Regions from separate parts of the Exiguobacterium sp. UBA5002 genome, predicted to be linked through region 1. Evidence: riboswitches for the same ligand, from Rfam matches in the RefSeq annotation. Region 1 holds a riboswitch; the other holds the start of a gene.
The links. A riboswitch is a leader RNA that binds a small molecule or an ion and turns the genes downstream of it on or off. The one in region 1 is predicted to bind S-adenosylmethionine.
Positions count from the first base shown of each region.

Region 2: linked by a shared signal. The riboswitch ahead of B4C70_RS10195 (methionine ABC transporter ATP-binding protein) and the one ahead of B4C70_RS14620 (amino acid permease) in region 1 are both predicted to bind S-adenosylmethionine.

Region 1 covers NZ_DGYQ01000048.1:61,687-69,523, reverse strand. Annotated here, with positions in the region: gene B4C70_RS14650 (hypothetical protein) at 1-127, opposite strand, end outside; gene B4C70_RS14645 (DUF1801 domain-containing protein) at 213-638, shown strand; gene B4C70_RS14640 (MFS transporter) at 691-1,929, opposite strand; gene B4C70_RS14635 (CBS domain-containing protein) at 1,956-2,411, opposite strand; gene B4C70_RS14630 (MarR family winged helix-turn-helix transcriptional regulator) at 2,594-3,016, shown strand; gene mmuM (homocysteine S-methyltransferase) at 3,088-4,023, opposite strand; gene B4C70_RS14620 (amino acid permease) at 3,998-5,401, opposite strand; SAM riboswitch class I at 5,479-5,580, opposite strand; gene B4C70_RS14615 (ketopantoate reductase family protein) at 5,617-6,534, opposite strand; gene B4C70_RS14610 (GntR family transcriptional regulator) at 6,717-7,433, shown strand; gene gntK (gluconokinase) at 7,426-7,837, shown strand, end outside.
Region 2 covers NZ_DGYQ01000033.1:88,872-96,708, forward strand. Annotated here, with positions in the region: gene B4C70_RS10175 (class I SAM-dependent methyltransferase) at 1-470, shown strand, start outside; gene B4C70_RS10180 (S-ribosylhomocysteine lyase) at 474-938, shown strand; gene B4C70_RS10185 (PLP-dependent cysteine synthase family protein) at 935-1,858, shown strand; gene B4C70_RS10190 (bifunctional cystathionine gamma-lyase/homocysteine desulfhydrase) at 1,851-3,017, shown strand; SAM riboswitch class I at 3,075-3,179, shown strand; gene B4C70_RS10195 (methionine ABC transporter ATP-binding protein) at 3,258-4,280, shown strand; gene B4C70_RS10200 (methionine ABC transporter permease) at 4,277-4,942, shown strand; gene B4C70_RS10205 (MetQ/NlpA family ABC transporter substrate-binding protein) at 4,975-5,808, shown strand; gene B4C70_RS10210 (MDR family MFS transporter) at 5,888-7,138, shown strand; gene sufC (Fe-S cluster assembly ATPase SufC) at 7,272-7,837, shown strand, end outside.

The sequences.
Region 1 (7,837 bases):
CTGAAAACTGGTGTTCACTATTCCGCCCTACCATCTGAATCGTTAGTTCTTCTTGCGTTGGATGTACGTGTAAGATTTCCCATAGTACACTGCTTTCTTCTCCTCGAAACACGATACGATGCTTCATTCGATTTCCACCTCTGAGCCACAGGATATTTACTAGTACTTCTCGAAAGTAACCCATATCTTCTTCATCCGAAAGGAGTCTGCTTATGCCTGATACGCCAAAGACAGGTCCTACCGAACAGTCCGTTGATGCCTTTCTGGCACAAGTCGAACCGCCGCAACGTCAAGCAGATGGTATCACACTACGTCAGTTCTTCGAAGATGTCACGGGATATGAAGCCGTCCTTTGGGGTTCATCCTTGATTGGTTTTGGTTCCTACCATTACCGCTACGCCTCCGGCCGCGAGGACGACAGCTTTTATGTCGGCTTTTCTCCGCAGAAGACGAACCTCGTCCTTTATCTCGCGCTTGGTGAAGACGCAGTCTCAGAACGACTGCTTGCCAGTCTCGGTACGTATCGACGCGGTAAGTCCTGCATCTACGTCAAACGACTGACTGACATCGACTTAGGCATACTTCGGGAAATGATCGAGCACTCGATCCGCACGTTAAAAACCATGTACCCCTCTTGATTTCAATCAAAAACAGCCGAAGCGAATGCGCTTCGGCTGTCTTGTTATCGAATTAATGTCCGCCTTCCGTCCGATCGATATGGCGAATGTGTTTGAGATTGACCCCGATGATGATGACGGATAAGAGGACGAAGCCACTTCCGACATAAAACGGTAGATTTGCGTTGAAGATTTCAGCCAATTTACCGGCCATGAATGGCGCAATGGCTGCCCCGAGAAAACGTAGGAAACTGTATGCCGCAGATGCTGTCGAACGTTCGACAGGTGCTGCATCCATGACAGCTGTCGTGATGAGCGTGTTGTTATTCCCAAGCACAGCTCCCGCCAAGATGACACAGACGATGACGACGGCTGGAGTTTCCGTGAAGATCCCCATCAACAGAAGCAAGATCGCGAATGTGATCAACATCATGATCATCGCTTTGATCGTTCCGAACCATTGTTTCAGTTTCGGAGCCGTTAAGACTGATGTGATCGCAAGCAACATCCCCCAACCGAGGAAGACGAATCCGAGTCCTTTCGCTGGTAGTTTCATGACGAATGGTGCATAAGCCATGATCGTAAAGAAACCAACGTTATAAAGCGCTGCAACGATTCCGAGTGTCAGTAATGAACGATGTTTCATCGCTTGGAACGGTGCTTTTAATGATAACTTCTGTTTCGGTGCAGCAGATGCTGCTTGTTTTGGCATCAAGAAAAGTAAGACAAGAAACGCGATGATCATGATCGTCGCAACACCCATGAATGGGGCGCGCCATGTGATCGAACCGAGCGTTCCGCCTAATAGCGGTCCGATCGAAATCCCAAGACCAACGGCTGCTTCATATAAAATAATCGCTTTTGCTGTTCCGCCTGATGACAGCGAAACAATCGCAGCAAGTGCTGTTGCGACGAATAAGGCGTTCCCAAGTCCCCATCCACCGCGTAACGCGACGAGCGTCCAAATGCTGTCTGCTTGTGAAGCAAAACCAGCAACAGTTGCGATGACGGCAATCCCGAGCATCAATGTTCCTTTTTGACCAATCCGTGATGAGATCGCGCCTGTAATTAACATCGCGAATGCCATGACGGCGTTATAACTTGTAAATAAGAGCGTTACTTCACTTTTGGACGCTTCTAAATTCTCAGCAATCGTCGGTAAGACGGGATTGACGAGCCCCATTCCCATGAATGCTGTGATACTGGCGAAAAAGACTGCCCAAACAGCAACCGGTTGATGGAATAATCCATGTTTGCTTTCCGCTAATACCGTTTCCGGCTCAAGCGTCGTTGTTTTTTCAGCAAGTGCCATAGTGTCCCTTCTTTCTATTGGATGTGTTACATGAACTGTTTAAACGAATGGCGGATGACGTCACCTCGACTAATGATCCCAACAAGACGTCCTGCCTTGAGGATTGGAAGCTTTTTGATCCGTTTTGCGCCGAGTGTCGCTGCAATCTCTTCCATTTCTGTGTCAGCGTCCGCTGTTACGACCTTCCGGCGTGCAAGTTCCATGACAGGTCGATTCAAGATATGACGAATTCGATCTTCATAATCTTCTTCGTCTCCTTTGATGACATCTACATATAAGAATGTATCGACGATGATGTCCTTGTGTTTTCCGATCGCGCGCATGATATCTCCGTCACTGATATAACCGACGACCTCTTGCTCGGCATTGATGACGGGTACGCCGCTAATACCAGATTGAATGAATCGTTCGATGACCGTACGAATCAGATCTGTATCGTTTACCGTAATGACCTCTTGTTTCATCGATTCATAAGCTTTCATCTGAATTCTCCTTTGTCGTTCGTTTCTCATCTACGAAAGTTGTATGATACAATCAAAAGAACAAAAATGATTGTATCATACAACTACAACTCTGTCAAGCCTCCTGCTTTTCGCATTGACAGCTTATCCACATTGGGTAATCATGAGGAACAGAGAGACTTTTTTGAAAGGGGAGATACCCGATGTCTCAACAATCACTCGAAACCATTGAACTCGAGTTAGCGATCCTGATCCGGCGCTTAACGACGGCGACGGCAGACAATCGTAATTTGGACCGTGCTTCTTATCTCTTACTGCGACAATTAGCGGATTCCGGCAAAGTCGGTGTTAAAACACTTGCCCGTGAACTTCAGCTCGATGTCTCGACCGTCAGTCGCCAAGCAGCGGCACTCGATCAGAAGCAACTCGTTGAAAAAGTAAAAGATCCGACAGATGGGCGAGCCTTTTTCTATCATATTACAGATAAAGGACAACAAGAACTCACCATCTACCGAACCGCACGTCTCGCGAGCATCGAACGTCTACTGACAGACTGGCCAGCGGATGATGCAGAAGATTTCGGACGCCTATTGCAACAATTCAATCGCGCCTTGCGCGAACGGTAATGGAATCACACCATTAAAAAAAACGGACGCGAAATCGATTGATTTCGTGTCCGTTTTTTCGTCATCATTCATCACGTATGAGAAACCTGACAAACCGAACGAATTTGCGCGATGTGTTCCGGTGAAGTTCTACAACAACCGCCAATCAATCGTGCTCCAGCTTCATACCATGTCTTTGCGATGGCTTGGAACGACGTACACTGATTATTCGTACCTGACCATGTTTTTGCGACCGGATCATAGACCTCACCAGAGTTCGGATAGACGATGATTGGCACATCCGTCAACGCCTTGACGTGACGGATAAAATCGGTCGCGTAAGATGCTGGAAAACAATTTGCACCGATTGCTGCGAGCTGTGGATGTTGTCCGACCGTTTCAATACACGTCGCAAGTGCCGTTCCTTCACTAATGTGCGTCGCATCTTGAAGCGAGAACGTCAGCCAAGCAGATACTTCCGGGAACGCTTCGAGAATCCCGAACAACACGACAGCTTCCTCAAGCGACGGAATTGTCTCGAATGCCAGCAGATCAGCCCCCGCTTCAATCAATGCTTCGATGCGTGGTCTGTGGAAGGCTTCTAGCACATCTGCTGACACACCATAATGACCGCGATACTCAGAACCATCTGCTAAGTAGGCACCATAAGGACCAACTGATCCCGCGATCAATGCGGCACTCTTTCCGCTACGCGTCCGTGCATCTTGCGCTAAGGTAACCGTTTGTCGAATTAACGCTTGTGCTTCCTCGGTCGTGATGTGACGTTGCTTGAATCCTTCGATACTTGCTTGATAGCTTGAGGTGATCGCAACATCGGCGCCCACTTCAAAGTAATCGTGATGGACACGCTCAATCTGTTCCGGTGCTTCAATTAAGAGGCGTGCCGACCAAAGTGGATCGTTCAGGTCGAATCCCTTTTGTTCGAGTTCGGTCGCAAGGGCACCATCTAAAATAAGAAAAGGAACTTCCTGTAATCGTTGGTCAACTGGATTTTTGATTCGGGACATCTTCAACACTCCGTTTCTGAGAAGAATTCGTGAACGCATGAACGACATAACAGATCACGATGAATGGGATACCGCAATACAAGGCGACTCGTTGCGTCGGATCAAATCCGATACCAATCAGGGAAATCAAACAGACGACGAAAGCGGCGATCGGTACCAATGGAAAGAGTGGTGTACGATAGACCAATTCGTCGACCATATGCCCTTCGCGGAGGAATTGTTTCCGGAAGCGATACTGCGCAACGCTGATACTCATCCAGACGACGACAACAGCAAGACCGGAAATCGAGACGAGCGCGATATAGACACTTCCTGCTGCATAGATGCTAGAAAGCAAAGCAAGTCCTCCGCCAAGCATGCTGAACAATACAGCTCGAAGTGGAACCCCACTTGGTGTCACCTGGGCGAAGAAGCGCGGAATCATGCGTTCGTTCGCAAGCGACCAAAGCATCCGGGAGGCAGCGTAAAGCCCAGAGTTCGCTGCCGATAAGATCGCTGTCAGAATGACGAAGTTCATCACGTCTGCCGCATACGGAATCCCGATTCGTTCAAACACGGCAACGAATGGACTTTCGAGCACGCCCTTCCCTTCCGTTGGCAATAAGACGGCTAATACGATGATCGTACCGACGAAAAAGAGGACGAGTCGCAAAATCGTTGTTCGGATCGCAAGCGGAATCGTCCGCTTCGGATCGACCGCTTCACCCGCTGCGACGCCGATCAATTCCGTTCCTGAGTAAGCAAAGTTCACGGCAAGCATCGTCATGAAGATCGCAAATGCCCCATTTGGAAACAATCCTCCTTCCGTTAAGGAAGAAAAGAATGGTGCCGGGCTACCATCTTGTAATGGGATGAAGCCAACGATGGCTCCCGCACCAAGTAAAATGAAAGCAATGATCGTCACGACCTTAATGGCGGAGAACCAAAACTCGACTTCAGCAAATACGCGGACCTTCAAGACGTTGATACCAAGGATCATCGCAGCGAATAATGCACTGAACACCCAGACTGGAATCGACGGGAACCAACGTTGCATCAAAATGCCTGCTGCCGTGAATTCTGAACCAAGGGCGACCGTCCACGTCAGCCAGTAGAGCCAGGCCACTGTATAACCGGTGCCGGGTCCAATGTACTTCGTTGCGTACTTATGGAATGATCCGGTTTCCGGCATGTGCACGGCGAGTTCACCGAGACTTAACATGACTAAGTAAACGACGACGGCCCCAATCAAGTAAGACAGAATCGTTCCGACGCGTCCTGCTTGTTCCAACGTATAACCTGTACTTAAAAATAATCCTGTTCCAATGACACCACCTAACGACAGCATGATCAGATGACGTGATTCCATCTTGCGTCGAAACGCTCCGCTCGTTTTCATGAATCCATTTCCTCCTCGTTCCACCTATTCCAAACAAAAAACGCATCCTCACGGATGCGTCGGTCGACAATTCGGAAATCTTATCGATCGGGTGCAGCACCCGCAGGAATTAGCACAGTATCTTTCGACCTGTTGCTGAGGTTTCATAGGGCCAGTCCCTCCACCTCTCTGGATAAGTATGTAATTGTTCCTAACCATATCAGAATGCAGATAATTCAGTCAACAGGCATTTCCCGATTTTTTTGATAGATCCATAAATTAGATTCAATCAGTTGAAGATGACGTGAAGAGCGTGTTTCGAGCAAAGTACTAAAGAAATGTTTCACTTCGACGGGCTGACCCTTTTCCATGTCCCGTAACATCGATGATTTCATCGTGTCTTCCATTGCATGCATCTGCTTCAGCAAGACCGCTTCTACATCGTCATTAAAGACTGCGCCTTGTTCTTCCATCGCTCGCTTCGCTTCCTTCATGACGTCTTGAATCATCTGATGACCAATTGGGTCCTTGCGAATTGGACCGATGGCAGAGCGAAATAGTGTCGTCACGCCCGCAAATGTCGAAATGAAGAGGTACTTTTGCCACATGTCATCCATGATATGCATCGAGTACGCCATCGGTGCCTTCGCTTTCGCAAAACGTGTTGCAATCTCCTCTAAACGCGCTGTTGGTTTACCGGTTCGTGAACCAAACAATAGCCGATGCGACGGGCTTGTCTGTACAATACGCCCTTCTGCATCAAGCGTCGATTCAATGAAGCAAAGTCCGCCCAGTACTCGATCTTCTCCGAAGACTTCTGTTAACCGTCGTATATGCTGCATGCCGTTCAACAAAGGAATGATGTACGTCTCGCTCGAAACAAATGGCGCAAGATCCTGTAGGACATCATCCAAGTGATAGGCTTTCGTCGAAAGTAAGACGACATCAAATGTGTGATTCAGTCGCATGTCTCGTGTCACTAACTGAGGCGTGATCATAACATCACCATGAGGACTAGTGATCTGTAACCCTGTCTTTTGTAATTGTTCATATCGCTTCGGACGGACGAGAAAGGTCACCTGTTCACCTTGCTCAGCAAGACGGCCCCCGAAATAACCTCCGACTGCTCCTGCACCTACAACTAAAATATTCATATGTACTATCTCCTCCTTACCCGTTCTGATTATTGATTACTCCTTCACCCTAACATATTTGGAATCGATTTCCTGATTGCCAGTTGAATCGTTAAGATTTAAGTGAAGCGTTTGCATTTTAGAAAAAAACGTATATACTAACTTGTATACAAGTATACTCAATGTAGAAATCAGGTGATTTTATGTCAGAACTGTTATACCCCTTGAAGTGGTTGTCAAAAGCTTCTGCCGGAGATCGTGTCGCGCACGAACTACGAATGCGGATCATTTCAGGAAAAATTGAAAGCGGTACCATTTTATCCGAAAACAAAATAGCCTTTGATTTTTCAGTCAGTCGCTCACCTGTCCGTGACGCGTTAAAGGTCCTTGCAGCCGAACAGTTGATTCGTCTCGAACGAATGGGGGCGGTCGTCGTCGGTTTATCCGAGCGCGACATTCAAGAAATCTATGATGTCCGGTTACTCATCGAAACGTTCGTCTTCGAGCGACTTGTTAAGGTCGAACGGGCAGAACTCGTCCGTGAACTCAGCAAAATTCTCGAAATGATGAAGGTTGCCATCAAATATAAGGATGCTGATGAATTCTCTTTCCAAGACGTACTGTTTCATGAAACGATCATCCGCTCGATCGATCATGGGTATGTCAGCATGATTTGGCAAAATCTCAAACCAGTCATGGAAAGTTTCATCCTCCTATCAATGCGGGTACGATTCGAGGAAGACATCGAAGACTTTGAACGCATCCTCGCGAACCATGCCTTGTATATCGAAGCGATCGAGACAGGAGATCGTGAACGGATGGTTGCTTCCTTACATCAGAACTTTGATGATGTTCAGGAAGTCGAAGATCTTTGGAAAACGCAACAAATGATGTCGAAAGGAGTCGATTCACATGACTAAATACATGTTAGGCGTCGATATCGGAACGACGAGTACGAAAGCAGTCTTATTTACGACAAAAGGAGAGGTCATCGGACAAACGAACGTCGGTTACCCACTCCACACACCGAACCGTTCGACGGCGGAACAGGATCCGGAAGAAATTTTTGATGCCGTACTCGAATCCATCCGATTGATCACAAAACGTCATCCGAGCATGCCACCGAAGTTCGTCGCGTTCAGTAGTGCCATGCACAGTTTGATTGCGATGGACGCACAACATCAACCGTTGACTGCCTGCATCACATGGGCGGACAGTCGGAGTGAAGCATGGTCGAACAAGATTAAGGAACAATATGGTCTCTCGATCTATCACCGGACCGGGACACCGATTCATCCGATGTCACCGCTTAGCAAAATCAGTT
Region 2 (7,837 bases), on a different contig from region 1:
GGAACCTGACACAACGTCTTCTGGCACGTCACGACGCCGTACTCGCCGTCGAACCAAGTCCGGAGATGCGGGCAATCCTGACGGAAAAGATTCCGTCACTTGATGTACAAGACGGTCACTTCCTCTCGTTCGAGGCGAAGGAAGCACGCAGTTTTGTTTCGACGTATGCGTTTCATCATCTAACAGATGAGGAAAAGGGAGAAGCAATCGAACTGATGGCATCACATTTACCGGCAGACGGAAAAATCGTCTACGCGGATACGATGTTCGTCTCAGAAGAAGCACGCCAGCAAACGATCCGTGAAGCACGTGCTCAAGGGTTCGACGCGTTAGTGGAAGATCTCGAACGCGAATTCTACCCGTTGATTCCAGTCATGGAAGAATTGTTTACATCACGCGGGTTCACTGTTAAATTTATACAATACAATCACTTCGTCTGGCTCGTAGAAGCCGAGAAAATGGGGGAATAAATCATGGCACTTCAAAAAATGAACGTCGAAAGCTTTAACCTGGATCATACGAAAGTCAAAGCACCTTATATCCGCGTCGCGGGTTATAAAGAAGGTAAAGTCGACCAAGTCGTCAAATACGATATCCGTTTCACGCAACCAAACGTTGAGCAAATGCCGATGCGTGCGATGCACACACTCGAGCACTTACTTGCTGAGAACATCCGCAACTACTCGGATGATGTCATCGATGTCTCGCCGATGGGATGCCAAACAGGTTTCTACATGGCGATGATGAACTTCGACTCGGTCGAAAAAATGAGCGAACTCGTTGAGAAGACGTTGAAAGACGTCCTTGCAGCAGAAGAGATTCCAGCGCAAAACGAAGTCCAATGTGGATTTGCGAGCGCACATGACCTCAAAGGAGCGAAGCACTATGCCGAGAAAATGCTTGCCGGTCGTGATGAATGGGACATCGTCTTCGGATGATCGCGAACAACGTCCGCGACCTCGTCGGAAACACACCACTCTACGAGATCACTTCATTCGATTTGCCTGCTGGTACGCGCATTTTGGCGAAGCTCGAATGGATGAACCCTGGGGGCAGCGTCAAAGACCGCCTTGGCATTCAACTCGTTGATGCAGCGATCGAAAACGGACATGTGACACCAGGCGGTACGATCATTGAGCCGACAGCCGGGAATACCGGCATCGGCTTGGCGCTCGCCGCTAAAAAATACAATCTTCAAGTCATCTGTGTCGTTCCGGAAAAATTCAGTCAGGAAAAACAGACGTTGATGCGGGCACTCGGCGCAACCGTCGTCAACACGCCGACTGAACTCGATATGCAAGGGGCTATCGACCGGGCAAAAGAACTCGGTCAGGAAATTCCGAACAGTTACGTTCCGTTACAATTCGAAAACGAAGAGAACCCAGTCACGTATCAGCGGACACTCGGTCCTGAGCTGATTGCGGACTTGCCGCACATCGACTGGTTCGTTGCCGGTTGTGGTTCAGGTGGTACGTTCGCCGGAACAGCGGACTTCTTAAAACAACGTCTCGGTACAAAAGCAGCGATCGTCGAACCGGAAGGCTCCGTCTTAAATGGTGGTCCAGCCGGTCCGCATAAGACAGAAGGCATTGGAACAGCGAAATGGCCAAGTCTCGTTCCGCGTGAACTCGTCGACGAGATTCATACGATTTCTGACCGCGATGCATTTGACGCGGTTCATACACTCGCTGCTCGCGAAGGATTACTCGTCGGTAGTTCAGCAGGTGCAGCGCTCGTTGCTGCGCTTGATATCGCGAAGCGTCACCCCGGCAGTACGATCGTCACCGTCTTCGCAGACAGTGCCGAACGCTACTTAAGCCAACAAATCTTTGAAAAGGTGGACGAAACTCATGCGTAAGAAGACAGCATTGATTCATGGAGGAACAGGTGTCGACCGGGCAACAGGAGCCGTCACACCTCCGATCTATCAAACAAGCACATACAAGCAGGATAAAATCGGTCAACTCAAGGACGGATACGAATACTCACGGACAGCGAACCCAACACGGACGAGCATCGAACGATTGATTGCGGATCTCGAGGGCGGCGCACGTGGTTTTGCCTTCGGTTCTGGGATGGCAGCGATCCATGCCGTCTTCCACTTGCTTGAGTCTGGCGACCACATCGTCATGACGGATGACGTCTACGGTGGTACGTTCCGCTTGATGCAACGCGTCTTACCAAAGTTCAACATCCAAGTGACATTCGTCGATACGACGGACCTTGCAGCGACGGAAGCAGCGATCCAAGACAACACGAAGATCGTCTACGTCGAAACACCGACGAACCCGTTGTTGAAAGTAACGGACATCGCAGCCATCGCAACGATTGCCAAACGTCACGATCTTAAACTCGTCGTCGACAACACGTTCGCGACTCCATATCATCAACAACCACTCGCGCTTGGTGCAGACATCGTCTTGCACAGTGCAACAAAATACATCGGCGGACACTCGGACGTCGTCGCTGGACTTGTCGTCGTCAAAGATGATGCGCTCGGCGAAGAGCTTCACTTCATCCAAAACTCGACAGGCGGCGTACTTGGACCGCAAGACAGCTTCTTGCTCGTCCGTGGTCTTCGTACACTCGGTATCCGGATGGATGCGATCGAAGAGACAGCCCATGATCTCGTTGCGTTCCTGCAAGCGCAAGACATCGTCTCGAACATCTTCTATCCAGGACTTGCATCGCATCCTGGTCACGACATCCAAGCGAAACAAGCGACTGGATTCGGTGGGATGATCAGCTTTGATGTCGGTTCAGCAGCGAACGCAGAAAAACTCGTCGAGGCGACACACTTCTTCACACTCGCTGAGAGTCTTGGTGCCGTCGAGAGTCTGATTTCCGTTCCTGCACGGATGACGCACGCGTCGATCCCAGCAGAACGTCGGGCAGAACTTGGCATCACGGACGGTCTCGTTCGGATTTCAGTTGGACTTGAGGACGCGGAAGATTTGAAAGAAGACTTAACACGTGCTTTCACGTTCCTCGAAAAAGTTTCTGAAAAAACTGTTTGACAACAAAAATAACCCCTGCTAATATTCAGAATATATTCTACAAACTTAATACCGAAACTCTTATCGAGAGTGGTGGAGGGACTGGCCCGATGAAACCCGGCAACCGCGGATCTAATCCGAAGTGGTGCTAATTCCAGCAGACAAAAGTCTGGGAGATGAGAGCAAATGGTTTTGTGTACTGAAAAGTGCGCGCGTTTGCTCTAAAACGCGCGCACTTTTTTTATTTTAGGAGGGACAGTTGTGATTCGTTTACAAGACGTAGGAAAGATTTATCGCTCAAAGCGCGGAGCGGTCGAAGCTGTCGCGAATGTCGATCTGACAATCGAACGCGGTGAAATTTTTGGAATAATCGGTTATTCCGGAGCAGGGAAATCGACCTTGATCCGATTGCTGAATATGCTTGAAGCACCAACGAGTGGTTCGATCCAAATCGATGGTGTTGAGATGACATCACTAAAACCAAAGGAATTACGAGGCGTCCGTAAGAATGTCTCGATGGTCTTCCAACATTTCAACTTACTATGGTCACGGACGGTTGAAGAGAACATCATGTTCCCACTCGAGCTCGGTGGCTTCCCGAAAGCACACCGCAAGGAACGGGTAGCGGAACTGATCCAACTCGTTGGTTTAGACGGACGTGAAAAAGCCTATCCGTCGCAATTATCCGGTGGTCAAAAGCAACGTGTCGGTATCGCTCGGGCACTGGCATCGAACCCGGACGTTCTCTTATGTGACGAGGCAACAAGTGCACTCGATCCGAAGACGACGGACTCAATCCTTGAGTTACTCGTTGACATCAATGAAAAACTGAAACTGACGATCGTCTTGATCACACACGAGATGCACGTCATTCAAAAAATCTGTCACCGGGTCGCCGTCATGGAAGCCGGTAAAATCGTCGAGCAAGGACCGGTCGCAGAGGTCTTCCGTCATCCGAAGCAAGCGATGACGAAGGAGTTCGTCAAACAATTGACGTCGCCTTCGGAAAACGAGTTGACGTTCGCGAAACTACGCGAACGGTACCCAACCGGAAAAATCGTTCAGTTGACGTTCGTCGGATCAACAGCGGAAAGCCCGATCCTCGCGGAAGTCATGAAGGATTCACCGGTCCTGTTCAACATCATCGGCGGAAACGTCGGTCAATCACAGGAAGGGGCACTCGGTACACTGTTCATTCAGTTGATCGGGGAAACAGAAGCAACACAAGCGGTCATCACGAAGCTTCAAGCCAGTGATGTTGAAGTGGAGGTGGATCACCGATGATTTCATTCTTTGACAACCTAGATTGGGACATGGTGTGGGAAGCGACAGGCAGTACCGTCTATATGACGGCAATCGCTGGGGTTTCGACATTCGTTCTCGGTTTGATCATTGGTTTACTATTGTATGCGACAAACGAAGAGTTATTGTTCAAGAATCGGGCGTTCTATTCAGTGTTGAGCTTGATCGTCAACGTCTTCCGTTCGATTCCGTTCATCATCTTACTGATCTTATTGATTCCATTTACGACAGCGATCGTCGGTTCGTTCCTCGGACCAACGGCAGCATTACCGGCACTGATTTTCGGTGCTGCACCATTTTACGGTCGGATGGTTGAACTCGCGTTACGTGAAGTCGATAAAGGTGTCATCGAGGCAGCTGAATCGATGGGGGCGACGAAGTTCCAAATCATCTATAAAGTCTTAATCCCGGAAGCGTTGCCTGCCATCGTTTCTGGTATCACGGTCACACTCGTCTCACTTGTCGGTTATACGGCAATGGCCGGAGTAGTCGGCGGAGGTGGACTTGGGGACATGGCCTTCATCGAAGGATTCCAGCGTTCTCAAAACGATGTCATCGTCATTGCGACACTCTTAATCTTAGCGATCGTCTTCGTCATCCAAATCATTGGTGATTTGCTGATCCGTGCGATCGATAAACGTTAATTCGAAACTTAATCATATTGGAGGAATCATTCATGAAAACTTGGAAAAAATTCGTAGGTACTGCTGCTGTATCCGTCTTAGCTATTAGTCTTGCTGCATGTGGCGAAAAATCATCAGGATCAGACAGCGACGACAAAACACTTGTCATCGGTGCTTCAAACGTACCGCACGCTGAGATTCTTCAGCACGTTAAAAAAGAATATGAAGCAAAAGGTTACAAGCTTGAAATCAAGAAGTTCCAAGATTACGTACTTCCGAACAAAGCGCTCGCTTCAAAAGAAATCGATGCGAACTACTTCCAGCACGTACCGTATCTTGAGCAACAAGAGAAAGAAAACAAATCGTATAAGTTCGCGAACGCAGGTGGCGTCCATGTTGAACCACTCGGTATCTACTCGAAGAAATACAAGTCACTCGATAAGTTGCCAAACGGTGCAACGATCTTAACGAGCTCAAACGTCGCGGAACGCGGTCGTGTCTTGACGTTCCTTCAAAACGAAGGGTTGATCAAACTCAAAGACGGTAAAACGACAGATGCACAACTCGGCGATATCGCGGAGAACCCGAAGAAACTTAAGTTCAAAACGAACATCGAAGCATCGCTTCTTCCGCAAGCTTACAAAAACAATGAAGGCGACGCCGTCCTCATCAACACGAACTATGCGATCGATAACGGTCTGAACCCGTTAAAAGACGCGATCGCATCAGAAGATGAGTCTTCACCATACGTCAACATCATCGTCACACGTGATGGCGATGAAAAAGACAAGCGTGTCACAACACTTCTTGACGTGCTGCACGAAAAGAAAAATCAAGATTGGATCCTCGACAAGTACAAAGGTGCGGTCGTTCCAGTCAGCAAATAAGTTCACCGAAGCCGGCATCCTTCCTATATAATGGAAGGATGCTTTTCATTTGTCGGAAACAGGGGTTAGGGGGAATCATATGCAACGCATACGTCAACTGCATCCGTTGACACTCGGGGTCTTGTTCGGGACGTTTTTCTCGCGTCTCGGAACGTTCATCACGATGCCGTTCTTCGCCATCTACATGACGACCGTCTTGAAGTTTGATCCGGTCGATGTCGGCTGGGTCCTCAGTATCTCAGCGATCGCCAGCCTCATTATGAGTTTCATCGGTGGTACCTTGTCGGATCGGTATGGTCGCCGGGCGATGATGCTTGCCGGAACGATCGGATTCGCGATCGTCTTCATCGCGCTGGCACAAGTCGAGACGTTCTGGGCATTCTTTACGCTCAGTGCCTTGAACGGGGTCTGTCGCTCAATCTTCGAGCCATCTGCTCGTGCCTTGATCAGTGATACGACGGATGAAGCGAACCGGTTGTTCGTCTTCAATATCCGTTACGCGATGATCAACATCGCAGCAGCGATCGGACCGGGAATCGCTTTACTGCTGAGTGCAGGGAACACGTCCGCGACGTTTTACATCACGGCGTTCGTCTATATCGTGTACGGGGTGATGATTGGTATCTTATTCAAACGCCATCCGATCACCGAGACGCATGGTGGGAAAAAGGTGTCGTTTGGAGCAACGGTTCGTCTGTTGCGGACGGATATCGCCTTTACACTGGCACTTGCCGGCATCATCTTCGGCGTCTTTGGCTACAGCCAGTTCAACTCGACCTTGCCACAGTTCTTGACGGAGACGTCACTCCTTGAAGGCGGTAAGACACTCTATGCGATCTTGATCACGATCAATGCGATCACCGTCTTAATCGTCCAATATCTGATCATGAAGTTTGGTATGAAGACGTCACCACTCGTCTCGATCACGACCGGAATTGCGACTGTTGCGATCGGATTGTTCATCATGGGAAATGCGAACGCGATCTGGTTGATGATCGTCGCGATGTTCATTTTCACGTGCGGCGAAGTCATGATGTTCACGATGACCGACATCTTGACCGATCGGTTCGCGAAGCCGGAATTACGGGGCAGTTATTTCGGAGCGATGGGCTTGACGTCGATCGGACAATCAATCGGTCCGATCGCCGGAGGACATTTGTTAAGTTTATATGGAGCGGACCGTCCGTTACCGATTTTCGGGATATTAGCGGGCTTGACATTATTCGGAATACCACTGCTCTTACTGTCACAACGGATTCATCGGGCTTCGACGATCGAGGAACTCGAGGAACCGGTGAAACTTTCGAATGATTCTCAACAAAACGCGTGATTTTGAGAAAAAACAACGAGCGATGACGCTTGAATAATACGCCATGTTTCTTTAAGATTAGAATGATACTAAATTAGTAACGCTCGTGTTCTGAATCGTCAGTCACGAAATGAATAGATGGAGGGATTCTAACATGAAGGCTTCACACTTGAAGATTGAAGATCTACACGTCGCGATCGACGGCAAGGAAATCTTGAAAGGCGTCAACTTGGAAATCAAAGGCGGGGAAATCCACGCGGTCATGGGACCAAACGGGACAGGTAAATCAACACTCGCATCAGCATTGATGGGTCACCCATCGTACGAAGTGACATCTGGTTCAGTCACACTCGACGGCGAAGACGTTCTCGACATGGAAGTCGATGAGCGCGCACAAGCGGGAATGTTCCTCGCAATGCAGTACCCAAGCGAAATCAGTGGTGTCACGAACTCAGACTTCCTTCGTTCAGCGATCAACTCGCGTCGTGAAGAAGGCGATGAAATCTCACTCATGAAATTCATCCGTGAACTTGATTCACAAATGGGACTTCTCGAGATGCCTTCAGAAATGGCACACCGTTACCTCAACGAAGGTTTCTCTGGTGGAGAAAAGAAACGTAACGAAATTCTTCAGATGATGATGCTTAAACCAGCAATCGCGATTCTCGATGAAATCGATTCAGGTCTTGATATCGATGCATTGAAAGTCGTCGCAAAAGG